Regions from separate parts of the Nocardiopsis sp. B62 genome, predicted to be linked through region 3. Evidence: riboswitches for the same ligand, from Rfam matches in the RefSeq annotation. Region 3 holds a riboswitch; each other region holds the start of a gene.
What was found. A riboswitch is a leader RNA that binds a small molecule or an ion and turns the genes downstream of it on or off. The one in region 3 is predicted to bind S-adenosylmethionine.
Positions count from the first base shown of each region.

Region 1: another riboswitch for S-adenosylmethionine. It lies ahead of thrC (threonine synthase); the one in region 3 lies ahead of KBX21_RS20805 (aminotransferase class V-fold PLP-dependent enzyme).
Region 2: another riboswitch for S-adenosylmethionine. It lies ahead of KBX21_RS00795 (PotD/PotF family extracellular solute-binding protein); the one in region 3 lies ahead of KBX21_RS20805 (aminotransferase class V-fold PLP-dependent enzyme).

Region 1 is NZ_JAGPXK010000005.1:68,648-75,789, forward strand. It holds gene KBX21_RS07715 (GrpB family protein) at 1-460, shown strand, start outside; gene KBX21_RS07720 (trehalose-6-phosphate synthase) at 682-2,121, opposite strand; SAM riboswitch class I at 2,392-2,532, shown strand; gene thrC (threonine synthase) at 2,546-3,805, shown strand; gene KBX21_RS07730 (ubiquitin-like small modifier protein 1) at 3,867-4,145, shown strand; gene groL (chaperonin GroEL) at 5,147-6,778, shown strand; gene zwf (glucose-6-phosphate dehydrogenase) at 6,903-7,142, opposite strand, start outside.
Region 2 is NZ_JAGPXK010000001.1:179,282-186,423, reverse strand. It holds gene KBX21_RS00805 (ABC transporter permease) at 1-536, opposite strand, end outside; gene KBX21_RS00800 (ABC transporter ATP-binding protein) at 536-1,612, opposite strand; gene KBX21_RS00795 (PotD/PotF family extracellular solute-binding protein) at 1,609-2,706, opposite strand; SAM riboswitch class IV at 2,765-2,883, opposite strand; gene KBX21_RS00790 (thioesterase family protein) at 3,046-3,822, shown strand; gene KBX21_RS00785 (MFS transporter) at 4,011-5,240, opposite strand; gene KBX21_RS00780 (LysR family transcriptional regulator) at 5,310-6,242, shown strand; gene KBX21_RS00775 (SDR family oxidoreductase) at 6,316-7,113, shown strand; partial or broken gene KBX21_RS00770 (aldehyde dehydrogenase family protein) at 7,110-7,142, opposite strand, start outside.
Region 3 is NZ_JAGPXK010000023.1:36,998-44,139, reverse strand. It holds gene KBX21_RS20820 (acyl-CoA dehydrogenase family protein) at 1-422, opposite strand, end outside; gene KBX21_RS20815 (CaiB/BaiF CoA-transferase family protein) at 484-1,770, opposite strand; gene KBX21_RS20810 (DUF3870 domain-containing protein) at 1,777-2,178, opposite strand; SAM riboswitch class IV at 2,395-2,509, shown strand; gene KBX21_RS20805 (aminotransferase class V-fold PLP-dependent enzyme) at 2,573-3,961, shown strand; gene KBX21_RS20800 (SAM-dependent methyltransferase) at 4,250-4,930, shown strand; gene KBX21_RS20795 (DinB family protein) at 4,921-5,490, shown strand; gene KBX21_RS20790 (primosomal protein N') at 5,487-7,142, opposite strand, start outside.

The DNA of each region.
Region 1 (7,142 bases), on a different contig from region 3:
CCGTATCCGGGGTGCACTCGGGGACCGCGTGCTGTCCCTGGACCATGTCGGCTCCACCTCGGTGCCCGGCCTCGCGGCCAAACCCTGCGTGGACCTGGTCATGGCCGTCGCCGACCCCTCCGACGAGGCCGCCTACCTGAACGACCTGGAGAAGGTGGGATACACCCTGGTCATCGCCGAACCCGACTGGTACGAACACCGGGTCCTCAAGGGCCCCAGCGTCAACCTCAACCTCCACGTGTTCGGCCAGGGGTGCGAGGAGATCGACCGCATGCGGCTCTTCCGCGACTACCTCATCGCGGACGCCGGGGCCCGGGAACGCTACACCGCGGTCAAGCGCGAACTCTCCGAGCGCACCTGGAAGCGCATCCAGGACTACGCCGACGCCAAGTCCGGCATCGTCACCGAACTCCTCGCCGAGGCCGAGGCCTGGAAGGCGGCCACCTCCCGGAACCACTGACCGGATACCGGTCGGGCGCCCGGTGACTTACCGGATGACCGGAGTCCGACCGAGAGCCAGCCGGTCGTGGACCGGAACGCGACCCCGCCGAAGGGCGTGTCCAGCACGGGACACGCCCTCGCGTTGTTCCTGGCGTCCTGTCGCTCCTGGTGTTCCGGCGCGTCCCGACGCCCGGCACCCGCCCGGCCCCGCCGAGGCCGAGCGGCCCACGTCGAACCCCGTCAGCCGTCCAGGGAACGCAGCTGGTCCTGGAACCAGCGGCGCGGCGGCAGTGCCACGGCGGCCTCGGCCAGCCGTCCCCGGCGCTCCTTGCGCTCCCCCTCGGGCATCGACAGCGCCCGGTGCAGCGCCTCGGCGGTCTCCACGGTGTCGTAGGGGTTGACCAGCAGGGCGTCCCCGCCCAGCTCGTCCGCCGCCCCCGCCTCACGCGAGAGCACCAGCACCGAATCCCGCTCCGAGAGCACCGGGCCCTCCTTCGCGACCAGGTTCATACCGTCCCGGATCGGGTTCACCAGCAGCACGTCGGCCATCTGGAACGAGGCCAGCGACCGCGGGTAGTCGTCGTTGACCTCCAGTACCAGCGGCGTCCACTCGGGGGTGGAGAACTCCTCGTTGATCTCCTTCGCGATCCGTAGCACGGAGTCCGTGTACTCCCGGTACTCCGGCACGTCGCCCCTGCTCGGGTAGGCGAAGGCCAGGTGGGTGACCCGGCCCCGCCACTCCGGGTGCGCCGTCAGCAGCTCCCGGTACGCCTCCAGACCGCGCACGATGTTCTTGGACAGCTCCGTGCGGTCCACCCGGACGATCAGCCGGGTGTCGCCCACGGCCTCACCCAGCGTCCGCCTGCGGTCCGCCACGGCGGGCTCCGACGCGCTCTCCCGCAGCCCCTCCTCGTCCGCGCCCAGGGCGTGCACGCCCACCTCGACGATCCGGCCCCCGTGCTCCACGGTGCGCCGTTCGAGGTCGACGTCGGCGCGCAGGATCTCGGCGCAGCAGCGCAGGAACGCGTCGGCCCAGCGCGGGCTCAGGAACCCCAGCCGGTCGGCGCCGAGCATCCCCTCCAGCAGCTCCCGGGCCACCTGGGTGGGCAGCATCCGGAAGTACTCGGGCGGGGCCCACGGAGTGTGCGAGAAGTGGGCGATCCGCAGGTCCGGTCGGCGGGCGCGCAGGATGCGCGGCACCAGCGCCAGGTGGTAGTCCTGCACGGCCACGCGCGCGTTCTCGGCGGCACCGCTGACCAGCGCCTCCGCGAAGGCGTTGTTGTAGGCGGCGTAGTCCTCCCACTGGCTGCGGAACTCCGAGCCGAAGGAGGGCTTGTTCGGGGTGTCGTACAGCATGTGCTGCACGAACCACAGGGTCGAGTTGGCCACCCCGGTGTAGGCGCCCGAGAAGGTCGTCTCAGGGATGTCCAACATGTGGACTCGCATGCCGTCGAGGTCGTGCGCGAGGTCCAGACGGGCCCCCGGCGCCTCGGTGGCGGCGCGGCGGTCGGCGTCCGACAGGGCCGCGCACACCCACAGTCCGTCGATCTCGGTGGCCACGGAGATCATCCCCGAGACCAGTCCTCCGCCGCCCCGACGGTGCTCAAGCGAGCCGTCGTCGGCGGTGGAGAAGGAGACCGGGCCCCTGTTGGAGGCTATGAGGATCTGAGCCTTGTCCACGTGGTCGTCCTCTCGACGAAGGATGCTCTGGGGATCACGCACTCCTCCTAGGTCTCGCCTAGGGACAGTCGCCCCAAACCCCCTCGCGGGCAACGGTGGACACCGTCACAGGGGAGCCGGTTCCGTACTCGGGTCGCGCCGCACGTGGACGGTGTCGTCTCAGCATTCGAGCCGCTTTGTGTAATCCGGATCACCCGGCGTGGAAAATCGGTCAGCACCTCAGTTACAGTGACGGTGCGTTCTCGGAGAAGAACCGCCACAACTTCATATTGCTCATCCAGAGGGGTGGAGGGACCGGCCCTGCGAAGCCCCGGCAACCATCTCGGCATGTGGAACCGCGATCAACGCGACCCGTCGAGGCAGGTGCCAACTCCGGCCTGGGGTCAAGGTGGCCACCAGGGAAGATGAGGGGAGACGCCTCGCCATGGCGATTGCCGCCGCTGAACCCACCTCCGTTCGCGCCTTCGGTCCCGGGACCGCGCTGTCCTGTCGGGAGTGCGGTGAGCGCTACGAACTCTCGCCGAGCTTCGCCTGCCAGTTCTGTTTCGGCCCCCTGGAGATCGCCTACGACTTCGGGCCCGTCACCCGCGAGCAGATCGAGAGCGGCCCCAAGAACATCTGGCGCTACCGCTCCCTCCTCCCGGTCCCCGACAACGTGGCCGACCTGCCCAACATGAACCCCGGCCTCACCCCCCTCGTCCGGGCCGACCGCCTCGCCGCCGAACTCGGCCTGCGCTCCCTGCACGTCAAGGACGACTCCGCCAACCCCACGCACTCCTTCAAGGACCGCGTGGTCGCGATCGCCGTCGAGGCCGCCCGCACCTTCGGGTTCACCACCCTCTCCTGCTCCTCCACCGGCAACCTCGCCGGTGCCGTGGGTGCCGCCGCCGCGCGTGCCGGATTCGACTCGTGCGTGTTCATCCCGGCCGGCCTGGAGGAGGGCAAGGTCGTGATGGCCGCCGTCTACGGCGGGAAGGTCGTGGCCATCGACGGCAACTACGACGACGTCAACCGCTTCTGCTCCGAGCTCATCGGCGACGAGGCGGGCGAGAGCTGGGGCTTCACCAACGTCAACCTGCGGCCGTACTACGCCGAGGGCTCCAAGACGCTGGCCTACGAGATCGCCGAGCAGCTCGGCTGGCGCCTGCCCGAGCAGATCGTCATTCCGATCGCCTCCGGATCGCAGCTCACCAAGATCGACAAGGGCTTCCAGGAACTGATCAGGGTCGGCCTCGTCGAGGACCGCCCCTACAAGGTGTTCGGCGCGCAGGCCACGGGCTGCTCGCCGGTCGCCCGCGCCTGGGCCGACGGGCACGACGTCATCCAGCCGGTCAAGCCGGACACCATCGCCAAGTCGCTGGCGATCGGCAACCCCGCAGACGGCCCGTACGTGCTGGACATCGCCAACCGCACCGGCGGGGCGATCGAACACGTGGGTGACGACGAGATCGTCGACGCCATCAAGCTGCTGGCCCGCACGGAGGGGATCTTCGCGGAGACGGCGGGCGGCGTGACCACCGGTGTCCTGCGCAAGCTGGTCCGCGAGGGCAGGCTCGACCCCGAGGCGGAGACGGTCATCGTCAACACCGGCGACGGGCTCAAGACCCTCAACGCCGTCGACTCGGGTGTCACCGCCACCATCAAGCCGTCCCTGGAGGCCTTCAAGGCCGAGGGCCTGGCCTGATCCGGGCCCGCCCCACGTTCACCACCCCGCGCAGCACCCACGTCCCAGGAGTACGAACACCATGAGCGTCAGCGTCCGCGTGCCCACCATCCTGCGCACCTACACCAACGACGCGTCCGAGGTGACCGCCGAGGGCGGCACCCTGGCAGAGGTCCTGGACCACCTGGAGGCCAACCACCCGGGCATCCTCGCCCGCGTGCTCGACGACGGCGGCAAGGTCCGCCGCTTCGTCAACGTCTACGTCGGCGACGAGGACGTCCGCTTCGAGAAGGGCCTACAGACCGAGGTCCGGGACGGCCAGCAGATCTCGATCATCCCCGCCGTCGCCGGGGGCTGCTGACGCACGGGCAGTGGCGAACCACGGGGCGGGCGCCGGTCGGTGCCCGCCCCGCCGCGTGCCCGGACCCTCGTAACCTGGGAGGGAGATTCTCCAGGGGACGAGGGTGGCGATGTCGGCGACGCGGTTGTTGGTGCGGAGAGAGAAGAGATGAATCACGTGGGTCCTTTGGGGTCTCTTGTCTTCGGTGTCCAACTTCTGAGAAGTTGGAAAAACAACCCCTTGCCGCTGGTAAGTTTCCTGTTCAAATAGTCTGCTCCCCGCGCACGCGGGGATGGACCCGACCAGCCCCCCAGGTACGCCCGCCGTCCACCCTGCTCCCCGCGCACGCGGGGATGGACCCGGGTCTCGGGTCAAACGCTCCCCGCGCACGCGGGGATGGACCCGGGTCTCGGGTCAAACTGGCGTACTCGGTGGCCTGCTCCCCGCGCACGCGGGGATGGACCCAGCATCATCCCCGACCTGGTCAACGGCGTGATCTGCTCCCCGCGTGCGCGGGGATGGACCCACCGCGTGGATGTTCTCCAACATGGCCCCGGCCTGCTCCCCGCGTGCGCGGGGATGGACCCAGGGTCACCCTGCGGCCGCGCCGGGAGGCCTGCTGCCCCCCGCGCACGCGGGGATGGGCCCGCTTGCGCGCCAACGTTCAACCAGATGGTGGGCGGGCCCTTGGTTACCGGGCTGGCGGGACCTGGCCACCCGGTTCCACCAGGGGTTCGTCCGTTGTTCGCCGAGCGCTCAAACCGCCCTGTGGAGGGAAGTCCGCGCTGTTCAGGGCTGTTTCCGAAGCTGGGGAAATCGTGACCACATCGTTTGCACTCTCCATGGCCGAGTGCTAAAAAAGGGAGTGGTTAGCACTCACCTATACCGAGTGCTAACCGGATCGAGGCTGCGAGATCGTGGTCCTCCGGCAGCAGGGTTGCCGGTGCGAACGCGGTCGTCCGTCGCGGGCGCACGCCTCGTCCCATCGCGTATCAGCCCGGTCACGGGAGGACAAGAACTCAATGGCAGCCAAACTGATCGCGTTCGACGAGGAGGCCCGTCGCGGCCTCGAGCGCGGCATGAACCAGCTCGCTGACGCCGTGAAGGTCACGCTCGGCCCGAAGGGTCGCAACGTCGTCCTGGAGAAGAAGTGGGGCGCCCCCACTATCACCAACGACGGTGTCTCCATCGCCAAGGAGATCGAGCTCGAGGACCCCTGGGAGAAGATCGGGGCCGAGCTGGTCAAGGAGGTCGCCAAGAAGACGGACGACGTCGCCGGTGACGGTACGACCACCGCCACCGTCCTGGCCCAGGCTCTCGTCCGCGAGGGTCTGCGCAACGTCGCCGCCGGCGCCAACCCGATCGGCCTCAAGCGCGGCATCGAGGCCGCCGTGGCCCGCATCAACGAGGAGCTCGGCAACCTCTCGAAGGACGTCGAGACCAAGGAGCAGATCGCCTCCACCGCCTCCATCTCCGCTGGTGACACCCAGATCGGTGAGACCATCGCCGAGGCGATGGACAAGGTCGGCAAGGAAGGCGTCATCACCGTCGAGGAGGGGCAGACCTTCGGGCTCGAGCTTGAGCTCGCCGAGGGCATGCGCTTCGACAAGGGCTACATCTCGCCCTACTTCGCCACCGACCTTGAGCGCATGGAGACGGTCCTCGAGGACCCCTACATCCTCATCGTCAACTCGAAGATCTCCAACAACAACGAGTTCCTGCCCGTTGTCGAGAAGGTCCTCCAGTCCGGCCGTCCGCTGATGGTCATCGCCGAGGACGTCGCCGACGGCGCCCTGCAGACCCTCGTGGTCAACAAGATCCGCGGCACCTTCAAGTCCGTCGCCGTCAAGGCTCCGGGCTTCGGTGACCGCCGCAAGGCCCAGCTCGGCGACATCGCCGTGCTGACCGGCGGCCAGGTCATCACCGAGGAGGTCGGCCTCAAGCTCGAGAACACCGAGCTCGACCTGCTGGGCCGCGCCCGCAAGGTCGTCGTCACCAAGGACGAGACCACCATCGTCGACGGTGCCGGTGACGCCACCGCCATCGCCGGTCGCGTGAACGAGATCCGCAACGAGATCGAGCGCACCGACTCCGACTACGACCGCGAGAAGCTCCAGGAGCGCCTCGCGCGTCTGGCCGGCGGCGTGGCCGTCATCAAGGCCGGTGCCGCCACCGAGGTGGAGCTCAAGGAGCGCAAGCACCGCATCGAGGACGCCGTCCGCAACGCCAAGGCCGCGGTCGAAGAGGGCATCCTGCCCGGCGGTGGCGTCGCGCTGCTGCAGGCCAGCGTCCCCGCGTTCGAGAAGCTGGACCTCGAGGGTGACGAGGCCATCGGCGCCGACATCGTGCGTCGCGCCATCGCCGAGCCGCTCAAGATGATCGCGGTCAACGCCGGCCTCGAAGGCGGAGTCGTGGCGGACAAGGTCAAGCACCTGGAGCCCGGTTTCGGCCTCAACGCCGCCACCGGCGAGTACACCGACCTGTTCAAGGACGGCGTCATCGACCCGACCAAGGTCACCCGTTCCGCTCTGCAGAACGCGTCGTCCATCGCTGGTCTGTTCCTGACCACCGAGGCCGTCATCGCCGACAAGCCGGAGAAGGCCTCGGCTCCCGCCGGCGACCCGACCGGTGGCATGGGCGGCATGGACTTCTAGCAGGTCCGTGACACCGGGCGTGAGCCCGTAGGCGCCTGAGGTCCGGATACGCGACCTCGCCCGCGACGACCGGGCGGTCCCCATGGGGACCGCCCGGTTTCGCTCTTTCCGGGACCCCCGGGGGTCAATCCTGGGCGGGCCCGTGCGGACGGATCGCGTCGGCCAGTTGGTGCCAGCCCTGCGGTCCCGGGAGCACCTGCGCCGACTCCGGTCCGTAGGAGCCCGCAAGGTAAGGTTCGGGCTCCGTCGCCGAGTCCATCAGCGGGTCGACGATCCGCCACGACTCCTCGACCACGTCGAAGCGCACGAACTGCTCCGGGCTGCCCACCACGGCGCCGTGCAGCACGTGGTCGTAGGCCTCGTG
Region 2 (7,142 bases), on a different contig from region 3:
CTGCCCAGGGCGGTGGTGAGCGGAATGATCGCGAAGGGCAGCAGCACGTGGGTCACCGAGACGACGACCGCCGTGTAGCTGGTGAGCAGGGGCAGCGGCTGGTCGGTGATCCCCGTTCCCACGAGGAGGCGGTTGACCGCGCCGTTGGCCGAGAGCAGCACCACCCAGCCGTAGCTGCGCACCACGACGCTGGTGAGCAGCGGAGAGAGGACGATGACGAACATCAGGGTGCGCGTCAACCCCGTGCGGGTCCGGGACAGGGCGTAGGCGACCGGGTAGCCGAGCACCAGGCACAGCGTGGTGACCAGGAACGAGGTCTGGAGGCTGCGCACGAGCGCCTGGGAGAAGAAGGTCTCGGTGAACACCCGCTCGTACTGGACGAGTGAGAACTCGGGGAGCGGGTTGCCGCTCCCGTCGACCGGATGCAGGCTCAACGACAGCACCCGTACCAGGGGCACCAGGAACACCAGGAGCAGGAACACCGCCACGGGCAGTACGAACCCCACACCGGACAGGCGTTCCCGGGTCGCCCTCATCAGGCGCCGCCCGTGTCGCGGAGCCGGATCACGCTCTCGGCGTCCCAGTGCGCGGTCACGCGCGCCCCCACGGCGGGGGGCTCGGTGTCGGTACGGGCTCCCAGGGACAGGGACTCCCCCACCCGCACCCGCGTCTCCCAGCCGTCGCCGAGGAAGGCCCGGTGGACCACCTCGCCGTAGGCGCCGCCGTGTCCGGCGGCCCCCAGGGGTCGCTCTCCCCCGGAGACACGGACGCGCTCCGGCCGAAGGGCCAGGGACACCTCGCCGGTGGGCGGCTCCGCCAGGCCGGTGCGGACCAGTGCCCCGTCGACGCGGACGCCCTCGGCCCCGCCGACGCCCTCGATGACGTTCGCGGCGCCCACGAACTCGGCCACGAAGCGGCTCACCGGGGCCGCGTAGACCTCCTGTGGTGTGCCCTCCTGCTCGACGCGCCCGCCGTTGAGGACCACGATGTGGTCCGACAGCGACATGGCCTCCTCCTGGTCGTGGGTCACGAACACCATGGTGATGCCGAGCCGCTGTTGGAGGGCCCGCAGGTCGACGCGCATCTCGCGGCGCAGCTGCGCGTCGAGGTTGGACAGCGGCTCGTCCAGAAGCAGGACGTCGGGCCGGGTGGCCAGTGCCCGGGCCACGGCCACCCGCTGCTGTTGACCGCCGGACAGCTGCCGGGGGCGGCGCCGCGCGAAGGCGGCCAGGCCCACCAGGTCCAGTGCCTCCGCCACGCGCCGGTCCCGCTCCGGACGCGGCGTACGGCGCGCCCGGAGACCGTAGGCGACGTTGTCGGCCACCGACATGTGCGGGAAGAGGGCGTAGTTCTGGAAGACCATGCCCAGGCCGCGGCGGTGCGGAGGCACCGCGGTGACGTCGCGGCCGTCGATCGTGATGGAGCCGCCGTCGGGCTCGACGAACCCGGCGAGGGCGTGCAGCAGGGTGGTCTTGCCGCAGCCGCTGGGCCCGAGGATGGACAGGAACCGGCCCCGGTGGAACGCCAACCGGTCGATGTCCAGGATCCGTGTCCCGCCGTAGGCCGTGGTGAGCGACTCGACGACGATGTGTTCGGCGTGGGGGTCGGTCACTGGAAGATCTCGTTCCATCGCTGCTGCCAGTCGTTGAGGTTGGGTGTGGCGGCGCCGTAGTCCACCCAGGTGAAGCCCTCGTAGACGTCGGTGCCGTAGCTGATGCGCTCGTCGAACTCGGCGGAGTGGTCGATGCCGGTGTTGCCGCCGCCGTAGAAGGTGCCCTCGGCGAACGGCTTCTGGTGTTCGGCGGAGGTCAGGTAGTCGAGGAACGCGTAGACGTTCTCGCGGTTCTGGGTGCCCTCGGCCACGTAGTAGGAGGTCAGGGCGCCCACAGCACCGGACTCGGGGTAGGTGAAGCCGATCGGCTGCCCCTCCTGCTCCATGGCGGTCGCGCGCCCGTCCCAGAACGGGACGATCCAGGCGTCGCCGTTCTGGAGCACGGTGCCGACGTTGCCGGCGTCGGAGGGGTAGGCGGACACGCAGTCCTGGAGCTCCTCCAGGCGTTCGAAGGCGCGGTCCACGGCCGCGGGGTCGGACAGGTCCCCGCCTTCGGAGGCCACCAGGCCGGAGAAGAACTGGAGGCCGATGTTGTAGGTCAGCGGGGGCAGGGCCACGTGGCCGCAGTACTGCTCGTCGAAGATGTCCTCCCAGTCCTGCGGGGGTTCCTCGACGAGGTCGGTGCGGTAGACCAGCCCGGCCGAGCCGGTGGTCAGGGGAGCCCCGTAGGAGGTACCGTCCACGGTGGACTGCTCCACCAGCACCGGGTCGAGTTCGGACCAGTGCGCCAGGGCGTCGGGGTCCAGGGGCTGGACGAGGTCGTTGGTGACGGCCTGGTGGAAGGTCTCCGAGGTGAGCGCGACCAGGTCGAAGGGGGGATTCTCGCCCCCGGCGGCACGCATCTGGGTGACCCACTCGCCGTCGGCGCCGGTGACCACGTTGACCTTGATCCCGGTCTCCTCCTCGAAGGGCTCGACGAAGGAGGAGGTGAAGAGTTCGCCCCAGGGACCGGCGAACGCGGTGACGGTGATCTCGCCGCCTCCGGAGCCGTCCTGGGCGGAGGTGTCGATCCCGCCGCAGGCGGTGGCACCGACAAGCAGCAGGGCGCCGCCCGCGGCGTGGAGAGGGAGTCCCAGTCCTCGGGGTACTCGCATCGTTCTTCCTTTCACCGTTTCGGGATCGAGGTACACGGCGGGGCGAGTGGAGGAGGGACTCCTGCGCTTGCCGTCGGAGCGCCGATGCTCCGAGGACCGTGTCCTCACCCGGGGCACCCCACCGCAGCGGAGGGTTGCCGTCCAGCCAGCCGGGGCTTGTCGCTGGAACTCATGACCAGCAGGAACGTACCACGAAAACCACTTTTCCTACCAAAAAGGTTACAAGCACCACTTTTCCCAGGGGCACCACTGGCCCCAATCCGCGGCCTCCGGTAGCGGAACGGTTCGAACGGTGGTGGATGATGCTGGAGGCACGAAACCGTCGTACAGGAGAGCACTTTGGGCCAGAACGCGTACTTCGTCCGGGCCGGCACCGACCGATACCTGCCCACCGAACACGTCAGTGGCGCCTGGAACACGGCCGAACAGCACTTCAGCCCCCTGGGCGGGCTGATCGCCCACGTGATCGAGTCCCACTCCGCCGGGAGGGGACTGCTGCTCTCGCGGATCTCCTTCGACATCCTGGGCCGACTCCCGATGGTCGAGTGCCGCGTTGAGGTGGAGACCCTCCGCCCCGGGCGCACCATCGAACTGGTGGAGGCCCGCGTCTTCGCCGAGGACCGTATGGTGGTGCGGGCCCGGGCCTGGCTCCTGGCCCCGGGAGACACCAGCGAGGTCGCGGGCGGCGCCGCCGGTCCGCTGCCGGCCCCGGAGGGACTCAAGCAGCGCCAGATGAGCTCGCTCTGGCCTGGTGGCTACATCGCCTCGCTGGACGTGCGACCCGTCGGCGAACCCGGGCGAGGCCGTGGCACGGCCTGGCTCACGACCGGAGTGGAGCTGGTCCAAGGCGAACAGGCCGGTCCGGTGGCCTCCTACGTCGCCTTGGTGGACACCGCCAACGGCGTCGCCGTGCGACAGGCGCCGACGGAGTGGATGTTCCCGAACGTGGACCTGACCGTGCACCTGCACCGCCGACCGGAGGGCCCCTGGGTGGGGCTGGACACCCGGGTGGTGTTCGGGCCCGAGGGTCTGGGGCTGACCAGCACGGTGCTGCACGACCGGCTCGGCGAGGTCGGGACCGCCGAGCAGTGCCTCACGGTGCGCCCGCTGAGCTGAGGGAGCCCGTGTCGGCGAGCGCCTGTCGGCCGTCCGGGTGGCTAGGTGCAGGGCATGGCTCGACCACGCGGACTGGCCGGTTGGGAGATCGGCGAGCACATCCGTGAGTCGTTCATCCTGGTACCGGTGTCGGGCATGGTGCTCTTCGCCCACCGGACGCGTTCGGACGTCCGGGCCGTGCGGGGCACTCAGACGGGGTCGGGGGTGGACAGGCGGCGCAGGCGCAGGCCGATCAGCCCCGCGAGGGCGGTGAGGGTCAGGGCCAGCGTCACGGTGCCGTTCCAACCGACCGCGTCGTAGACCACTCCGCCGAGCCAGCCGAAAAGGCTGGCGCCCAGGTAGTAGGCGAGGGTGTAGACGGCCGCCGCCTGAGCACGCCCCGCGACCGCGTGCGAGCCCACCCAGGCGGAGGCCGTCGCGTGGGCGCAGAAGAACGCGAAGGTCAGCACGAGCAGAGCCACCAGCAGCAGGAGCACCGAGGTGGTGAAGAGCCCGCCCAGGCCGAGCAGGAGCATCAGGGTGGCCGTGGTCAGGACCCCGTACCTGCCCCAGCGCTGGGTGGCCGAGCCCGCCATGCCCGAGCCGAGCATCCCGGCCGTGTAGGACAGGAAGAGCAGGGACGCGACCGCCTGGGACAGGCCGAAGGGCTGGTCCGTGAGGCGGAAGCCGAGGACGTTGTACACGGCCATGAACGCGCCCATGAGCAGGAGCGCCTGGGCGTACATGGGGATCAGTCCCCGCGTGGTCAGGGCCGCCTTGAGGCGTCCCCCCAAGCGGTCGCCGGTGCCTGTGGGACGGGCGCGCGGACCGGACTGTCCGCGCGGCAGGACCAGGACGAACACCAGGAGGGCTGCCAGGCCGAGGAGGGTGTTCGCGGCGATCCCCCACTGCCAGCCGCCGTGTTCGGCGGCGAACCCGGCGAGCAGGCGGCCGCCCATACCGCCGAGCGGATTCCCTGCGATGTACAGGCCGGTGGCCCTCGGTGCGTCGCGCGGGTGGATCTCTTCGGCGAGGTAGGCCACGGCTGCCGCGGAGACCCCGCCGAGGGCGGCGCCCTGGAGGGTGCGCAGGAGCAGCAGCATCCAGATGTCGGTGGAGAAGGGCACGATGGCGCCCAGGATGGTGGCCAGCAGCAGGGAGAGCACGATGACGCGGGCGCGGCCGACGCGGTCGGCGACGCCGCTCCAGATCAGGGTGAACCCGGCCAGGCCTCCGGTGGACAACGAGACGGCGAGGGCGGTCTGCCCGGCGGAGGTGCCGAAGCCGTCGGCGATGGCGGGCAGGATCGGTTGGACCGACCACAGTTGGGCGAAGGTCGCCACGGCGGCCGCCACGAGGGCGATGACCGTGCGCCGGTAGGCGGCCGTGCCCGCGCGGGGGCGCGGGTCGAGGTTCGTGGGGGAACTGGTCACGGTCATGCTTCAACGCTAGGAAGGCCGCTTTCATACGTCCAATGCATGCTTTCACGTTGTTGCATACTGATGTGTATGGATGACCCGGATGTGGACGCGCTGACCCGGACCCTGGCGCCCCGTTTGCGGATGGTCGCGGCGGTCGCCCGGACCGAGCACATCACCCACGCGGCCGAGGCGCTGAACATGCCCCAGCCCACGCTGAGCAGGGCTTTGGCCCGCTTGCAGGAGGAGTTGGGGATCGCTCTGGTGGAGCGCACGGGGCGGGGCGTCCGGTTGACGCGCGCCGGTCGGTTGCTGTTGCCCCACGTGGAGCGAGCACTGGACGATCTGCGGCAGGGAGTGGCCGAACTCACGGGCGCCGAGGAGGGTCGGGTGGCGCTGACCTTCCTGCCCACGTTGGGGGTGGAAGTGGTGCCCGTGCTGTTGCGGGGGTTTCGCGCCGAGCATCCGGGCGTGCGGTTCACCCTGACCCAGGAGGCGTGGGCGGAGTCGTTGCGCCGGGTGGCCTCCGGCGGCGCGGACCTGGCGCTGACCTCACCGTTGCCGTCGGGTCCGGGGCTGGCCTCGGCGGTGCTGCACACGCAGTACCTGCGGTTGGTGGTGCCCGAGCACCATGTGTTGGCGGGTGCCGGGGACGTGTCCCTGGCCGACGTGCGCGACGAGTTCATCCTGCTCAAGCCGGGGCGCGGTGTGCGGCACCTGACGGACCGGCTCGGTGACCGGGCGGGGTTCACGCCCAGGGTGGCCTTCGAGGCCGACGACATCGCGACGGCCAGGGGGCTGGTGGCCGCGGGACTGGGAGTGTCCGTGCTGCCCGCGCGGCCGAAGGGGGCGTTGGGCGGGACCGTGGAGCTGGCGATCCGGGACGGGCAGGCCGAACGGCCGGTGGGGGTGGTCTGGCCCGAGGAGGGATCCGGCGGAGGGTACGAACCCCCTGCGGTGGCGTCGTTCCGCGACTACGTGCGGCGGGTGGGCCCGAGGGTCATCCCCGATCTCACGGGATGACGGCGCCGCCACCCCTGAAGGCACGGCGAAAACCCTTTGTGGGGGCGTCGTTCCGGGCCCAGGATGGGGCAGCATGAACGTGCACCGCGGCCCCGCCGAGGCCACCGCCCCGCCCGCCGCCCGTCCCGTCGCCCTGGTCACCGGGGTGGGCCGCACCGTGGGCATCGGCGCGGCCATCGCCCGGCGTCTGGCCGCCTCCGGCTGGGACGTGGCCCGCAGCCAGTGGACCCCCTACGACGACCGCATGCCCTGGGGTGTGGAGAGCGGCGCCACCGACACGGTCGACGCCGACCTCTCCGCGCTCGGGGCGGCCACGGTCGCGGTCGAGGCCGACCTCTCCGACCCCGAGACGCCCGCGCACGTCCTCGACGAAGTCGAACGACGACTGGGACCGGTACGAGCACTGGTGATGTGCCACTGCGAATCGGTGGACTCGGGACTGCTCGACACCACCGTGGAGAGCTTCGACCGCCACTTCGCGGTGAACGCCCGCGCCTCCTGGCTGCTGGTGCGCGAGTTCGGGCGGCGGTTTCGCGACGAGCACGGCAGTGGCCGGATCATCGCCCTGACCAGCGACCACGTGGTGCACAACCTCCCCTACGGGGCGAGCAAGGGCGCTTTGGACCGGATCGTGCTGGCCTCGGCGCGCGAACTCGCCTCCCTCGGGGTGACGGCCAACGTGGTCAATCCGGGACCGGTGGACACCGGGTGGATGCCCGACCGGGTGCGCGAGGAGTGCGCCGCCCACACCCCGTTGGGGCGCCTTGGCACCCCGCGCGACACCGCGCACCTGGTCGACTTCCTGTGTTCACCGCAGGGCGGCTGGGTCAACGGCCAGCTCCTGCACAGCGACGGCGGGATCTCGGCCTAGAACGGGTGGCGGGCGGGATCGGCCCGCAT
Region 3 (7,142 bases):
CAGCCGATCGCGTCGCCGGCGGCCATCCTCGGCAGCCACTCGTTCTTGTGCTCCTCCGAACCGAACTTGTGGATGGCGGCCATGGCCAGCGAGCCCTGCACGGACACGAAGCTGCGCAGCCCGGAGTCCACCGCTTCGAGCTCCCTGCAGGCCAGGCCGTAGGCGACCGCGCTGGAGCCGCCGCAGCCGTAGCCCTCCAGGTGCATGCCGAGCACCCCCAGGTCACCGAAGGCCTTGGCCAGCCCGCGCGGGTCCGGGAGGGTCCCGGCCTCGAACCAGTCGGCGACGTTGGGCAGGAGCTCACGGGTGGAGAACTCGCGGACGGCGTCGCGGATGTCGCGCTCGGTGTCGGAGAGTTCGGCGTCCACGGCCAGGAAGTCCAGGGGGTCGGGGGCGGCGGCCCTGCGCTTGGAGTCACTCATGGTGGGTGTCCCTTCGTGGTGCTTGCGTGTGTGGGGTCGGTGCCGGGGCATGGGCCCCGGCTCAGCCGACGTCGGTCTGCTGGACGGCGCCGCTGGCCAGGAGCGCCGCGATCCGGTCCGGGGTCAGGCCGAGCTCGGCCAGGACCCGCTCCGAGTGCTGTCCGAGCAGCGGAGGGGCGGTCATCGGCACGGGGGTGTGCTCCATGCGAAAGCCCGCCCGCACCTGCTCCAACGGTCCGGCCGTGGGGTGTTCCACCGTGCGCAGGACGTCGTCGCCGTTGGCGTCGGCGGTACGTAGCGCGTCCAGCACCCCGCGGACCCTGCCGGCCGGGACCCCGGCCCCGACCAGGACCCCCATCCAGTGCTCGGCGGGCCGTTCCCGCAGCGTCGCCGAGAGCTCCGCGACCAGTTCGTCCCGGTGCGCCACCCGTTCCGGGTTGGTGGCGTACCGGGGGTCCCGGCCCAGGTCGGGGCGGTCGATGGCGGCGCACAGACGCTGGTACAGGGCGTCGTTCCCGGCGGCGATCACCACCTCCGCGTCCTTGGTGGGGAACACCTGGTAGGGCACGATGGTCGTATGGGCGTTGCCCACGCGCGCCGGTTCGGTCCCGGTGACCAGCGCCTGCTGCGCCAGGTTGACCAGGCTCGACAGGGTGGAGTTGACCAGTGAGACGCTGATGTTCTCGCCGCGCCCGGTCGTCCGGGCCCGCATGAGCGCACCGAGGATGCCCACGGCCGCGTTCAGTCCGGTCAGGACGTCGGTGAGCGCCACACCCACCTTGCTCGCCGGACCGTCGGCGGGGCCGGTCGTGGCCATCAGCCCGCTCTCGGCCTGCACGACGATGTCGAACCCGGGGCGGGTGGCGGGTTCGTGCTCGGGGCCGAAGCCGCTCACCGAGCAGTACACGACCGCCGGATTGCGCGCGCTGACCTGCGCGTACCCCAGACCGAGCCGGTCGATCACCCCGGGTCGGAAGTTCTGGATCACCACGTCGGAGGTGGCGCACAGGTCCTGGACGGCGGCCAGGCCCTCGGGGTCCTTCAGGTCCACGGCCAGGCTGCGCTTGTTCCGGTTCACGGACAGGAAGTAGGCGGCCTCTCCGGGGGAGTGCTCCCCCCGGTGCTCCTCGGTGGGCTCGGCGTAGGGCGGACCCCAGGAACGGGTGTCGTCGCCCCGACCGGGCTGCTCCACCTTCACCACCTCGGCGCCCATGTCCGCGAGCAGCATGGTGGCGTAGGGGCCCGCGAGCACGCGGGAGAGGTCGGCGATCCGGACACCGGCCAGGGGGAGCGGCGCGTCCTGCCCTGGTCCGTGCACGGGATCGGTCTGCGGACTGGTCTCACTCATGGGGGGTCACTCCTTGCCGTCGAGGCTGGCGGGGTCCTCGGGGCCGCTGGGCAGCTGATCGCCGTCCCGCAGCTGGTAGTAGGTCTCCAGGCAGCGGCGGAGCGCGGTGGTGAGCGCGGCGCCGGACTGGCCCGCGTAGCGCGTCTGGACCCGCTGGACGATCTCCGCGATGTCCTCGGTCACGGAGGCGCCCTCGACCAGGGCACGGAAGAAGTCCTTGGCGAGGTCGGTCAGGAGCGTGGTGTCCGCGGCCACGATCCGGCCGTCCGCGGAGTCGACCGCGAGCACGACCCCGAGCCGCTGGTACTGGGAATGGCTCGCCACCGAGTCGGGAAGACGGGCGTAGCCGGAGATGAGCACAACCCTCGGGTTGCGGAAAAGCTGCTGAACACGGTCGTCGCCGTACAAAGGAAGAGCACCTCTTGTCTGCGGGCACGCGAAAACTCCAACTCACTGGAGTCTCGCGTCTGAAGGGCAGCCGGGGGAAACCGGACACCCGCGACGTGAGGGCAGTTCCCGATCAGTATGGCCCAGCCGGGACCGTCGGTGTCAAGGGCGGGGGTTGGTCCGGGGCACACGGGCGCGGATGCGCGCCACGGGAGCCGTGTGTTACATTTCGGCACAGGTCACGAGTACCAGCGACAAGCCCCGGCTAGCTGGTCGGCAACCCTCCTTCCGCGGTGGGGTGCCCCGGGTGAGGACCAGGTCCCGACACGACCGTGTCAGACAAGCGCGGACCCCTGAGGCGCGGCCGTCATCGGCGTACCCCGTGGGTCCCCACGACCCACAGAAGAGGTGCCCCATGACCACTGTCATCCCGTTCGACTCCACGCGCTCCAGCCGCTCCGCAGCCAGGGACGCGGCCCGCGACGCCAGGGCCCGCACCGAGTGCGCGATCGTCACCGCCGAGGGCGCAACCCCCCTGGTCACCGGCGGACACGTGGACTACGCCAACTTCGACTACGCCGCCAGCGCCCCGTGTCTGACCAGCGTCGCCGACGCGCTCGCCGCGGCGCTGCCCTACTACGCGAGTGTCCACCGGGGCGCCGGGCACCACTCCCAGGTCAGCACCGACGCCTACGAACGCGCCCGCCGCAGCGTCTCCCGGTTCCTGGGCGTGCGCACGGAGGCCGACGCGTCCGGTTCCGCCGACGCCGTCGTGTTCGTGCGCGGCACCACCGACGCCGTGAACCTGCTGGCCCGCGCTGTCCCCGAGGGGTGCACCGTGGTGGTCTTCGAGTCCGAGCACCACGCCAGCCTCCTGCCGTGGGAGCACCCGGCCTCGTGCGCCGGGAAGGTGGTCCGGCTGCCGCTGCCCGCGTCGCCCGAGGCCGCCGTCAGCGCCGCCCGGACCGCGCTCGCCCAGGCGCCCGAGGGTCCCCGGCTGTTGTGCGTCACCGCCGCCTCCAACGTCACCGGTGAGATCTGGCCGGTCGAGGAGTTGGTGGAGGCCGCCCACGCCGAGGGCGCCCGCGTGGTGGTGGACGCCGCCCAGTACGTGCCGCACCTGCCGTTCAGCCTCACCGCGACCGGCGCGGACTACGTGGCCCTGTCCGGTCACAAGCTCTACGCCCCCTTCGGCTCGGGGGTGCTGGCGGGCCGCGCCGACTGGCTCTCCGCCGCCGCCCCCTACCTCGCGGGCGGGGGAGCCACCCGCCGGGTGACCGAACACGACGTCCAGTGGAACGACCTCCCCGCCAGACACGAGGCGGGCAGCCCGAACGTCCTGGGAGCCGTGGCACTGGCGGCGGCCTGCGACACCTTCACCACCGAGACGCTCTCCCTTCAGCACATCCGCGAGGCCGCTCTGCTGGAGCGCCTGCGCGCCGGGCTGGGCGAGATCGAGGGTGTGCACGAACTGTCCCTGTGGGACGCCGAGCACGCGCGGGTCGGGATCGTGTCCTTCGTGGTCGACGGTCTGCCCGCCGACCTCCTGGCCGCCGCGCTCTCCGCCGAGTACGGGATCGGGGTGCGGGACGGCCTGTTCTGCGCCCACCCGCTCACCACCCACCTGCTGCCCGAGGGGCACGAGCAGGCCGTGCGGGCGAGCCTGGGCGTGGGGACCACCGAGGAGCATGTGGACCGGCTCGTCGGGGCCGTGGCCGACCTCGTGGCCCGGGGCCCGCTCTGGGAGTACGCCGACTGCGACGGCCGCCTCGCCCCGGTCCCGGACCCCCGCAACGTGCTCTGAGGCTCTGCGGAGCGTCCCCCGTGCCCGGAATCCGGGGTTTGGGACCTCGGACTCAAGGAACCTTGTTACGCATGACCCCACATTCGACGCACTAAGTCACATTTCACGCGTGGGTGTGCTGGGGATCACGTTCCCAGACGGTACTATCGGGCCCTGACGGTGGGGCGCGCCGTCGCCGGACCCGACCGGTCCGCACCGACGACGCGGCCCGCCTCCCGCGAGCGAACCGGCTGGGGGAGCGTGAACGTGACGGACGTCCGAGGACCCAAGACAGGTCCCCTCACGGCCGTGTTCCGAGCGACCGAGCCCCCGCGCGTGCCCGAGCAGCCATCACCTGTGGTCAGCCTCGGCTCGCGCGGCCGCACGCCGCCCGACCCCGCCGAGACCGAACTCGTCCGTCTGCACCAGGCCTTTCTCGGTCGCGTGGTCGACTACCTCTGCGCGGACGCAGGGATACGCCAGTTCGTGGACTGGGGCTGCCCGGTGCCCGGCACCGCCGAGCGGGTGCGCCGGGCCAACGCCGACGCCACCGTGGTGCACCTGGCACCGACCGGGGCGGCGGGGGTGCTGGCCGCTGCCGCGCTCAACGCGACCGTCCTGGCCGGGGACGGTTCCGGTGACTCCGGGACGGACACCGTGCTCCGACGCCTCCACACCAGCGGGCTCGTCGACTTCGACGAGCCCGTCGCCGTACTGATGACCCGACCCGGCACCGAACAGGAACCGCCGGCCGGGCTCGACACACTGCACACGATGATGCGCGGCGGCGGATACGTCGCCCTCACCTCCACGGCTCCCCGCCCCACGGCGGAGCGGGCCTTCGCCCCTTTCCTCCCCGTCGAACCGGGGGTCGCCGACCTGACCTGGTGGCCCTATCCGGACGATGACGTGCCCGCCCCGGGGTGTGGAACCCTGGGCGGACTGGGCCGCGTGCCCAGGCGAGGAAGGGGAGCGACGCGATGGCGCTGAACTGGAACGGCGAGATCCTTGCCCAGATGAGGTTCTACTGGGACTTCTCGTTGTGGCCCAGGCTCGAAGGACTGACGGACGCGGAGTTCTACTGGGAGCCGGTCCCGGACTGCTGGACGGTGCGCCAGCTGCCCGACGGCCGCCACGCCCCGGACGGCGCCTATCCCGAGCCCGAGCCACCGCCGGTCACCACCATCGCCTGGCGCCTGGGGCACATCGTGGTGGACGTGCTGGAGGCCCGGATCAACTGGCACTTCGGCGACCGCACCACCAACCGCGACAACATCGACTGGCCCTCCAGTGCGGCCGAGGCCAGACAGCGCCTGCGCAGGGCCTACATCACCTGGTCCGACCACATCCAGGAGCTTGACGACGACGCCCTGGCCGAGCCGGTGGGAGGTGCCGAGGCACCCCAGTGGTCGGACTTCCCGCTGGTCGTGCTCATCCTGCACCTCAACCGCGAGTTCATCCACCACGGCGCCGAGATCGCCCTCCTGCGCGACCTCCACAGGGCGCGCTTCGGCGAGAGCCCCGGCCCCTGGACCGAACCGGTCTCCTAGAGCACGTGCAGGGGGTCCACCCGGACCTGCACCAGGTGTTCGTCCCGGCGCGCGCTGCGCGCCGAGGCGGCCGCCTTCAACGCACGGGAGAGGTCGCCCACCGCCGAGCGCGGCACGCGCAACAGCGCCCGCTCGGTCACGTGGTCACCGTTCTCCCCCGTCTCGGAACCCACCGGAACCGGTCCCAGCAGCTCGGCGGACTCGGGAAGCCGGATCTGGTCCAGCAGCTCACGCACGTGCTCGGGGGCGCCGGTGATCGAGGCCATCGACACCGCGGGGGGAAACCCCAGCCCGCGCCGCTCGGCCAGCTCGCGCTCGGCGAACCCGCCCGGGTCCCAGCGCACCAGTGACTGCACCACCGGCAGGGACGCGTCCGCAGACACCACCACGGTGCCGCCCGGCCGCACCAGGGCGGCCGCGTTGAGCCAGCGGCGCAGCGCCTCCTCCGAGGCGCGCAGGTCGGCCCGGTTGAGCAGCGCCCAGCCGTCCAGGAGCACCGCCGCCGCGTACCCGCCCTCCGGGACCACGGGCTCGGCCCCCGGGGTGGACACCACCAGCGAGGGTTTGTTCGGCACCTCCGCCAGGACCTCGTCCCGGCCCGAGGTGCGCACGGTCAGCGACGGGAAGGCCCTGCCCAGCTCCTCGGCGGTTCGGCGGGCGCCCACCACCACCGCGCGCATACGGGTCACCCCGCACTCGGGGCAGGCCCACTGTCCGGCCACCCGGCCGCACCACCCGCAGGAGGGCACGGCGTGCGCCTCGCGGATGGCCAACGGCCCGTGGCACTCCCCGCAACGGGCCGGTTCGCGGCAACCGGCGCAGGCCAGGGCGTTGAGATAGCCGCGGCGCGGCACCTGGAAGAGCACCGGGCCCTCACGCGCGCCGTCCCTGGCGGCCTTCAGGGCCAGGCTCGGCAACCGCGCGCTTCGCGCGGCCTCGTCCCGTGCCAGCTCGCGGTCGTCCCCGGCGGGTTTGACGAGGGGCGCACGGCCGCGCAGGGTCGCCCGGTCGGCGACCAGCGGGAGCGCCCACCCGGACTCGACCAGCAGCTGGGTGTCGGTGGTGCGAGTGTGGCCGCCGAAGAGCGCGCCCGCCCCCGACATGTGCGCACGCATCGCCAGGACCGTCCGGGCGTGCGGATAGGGCGCGTGCGGGTCCACGTGCACGTCGTCCCCGTCGTCCCACAGCACCACCAGACCCAGGTCGTGGACGGGAGCCAGGAGGGCCAGACGGGACCCCACCACCACCCGGGTTCTCCCGTGCAGAACCGAGAGCCAGCGCCGGTAGCGCGGGGTCGGCCCCAGGTCGGCGGGCAGCGCGGCGTGCCGTCCCTCACCCAGATGACGGGTCAGGGCGGCGTCCACGGCCTGGACGTCACGGCTGTTGGGGACCACGATCACCGTGCCGCGACCGGCGTCCAGGGCGGCCCCGGCGGCCACCGCGACGGCGTCGGCCCACTCGGGGCCGGGCAGGGCGTTCCACACAGCGCGGGCCGGACGCCCCTCGCGCAGGGCCGCGACGAACCCCGGGCCCTCCGGATAGTCCCGCCAGGGACCCGGGTCCGTCGCGACGGCCTCCCGCTCCGGCTGGTCCTCCTCGTCCGGTGGGGTCTCCCGCTCCACCCTGACCCTGCGCGGCGGAAGGGCCAGCTT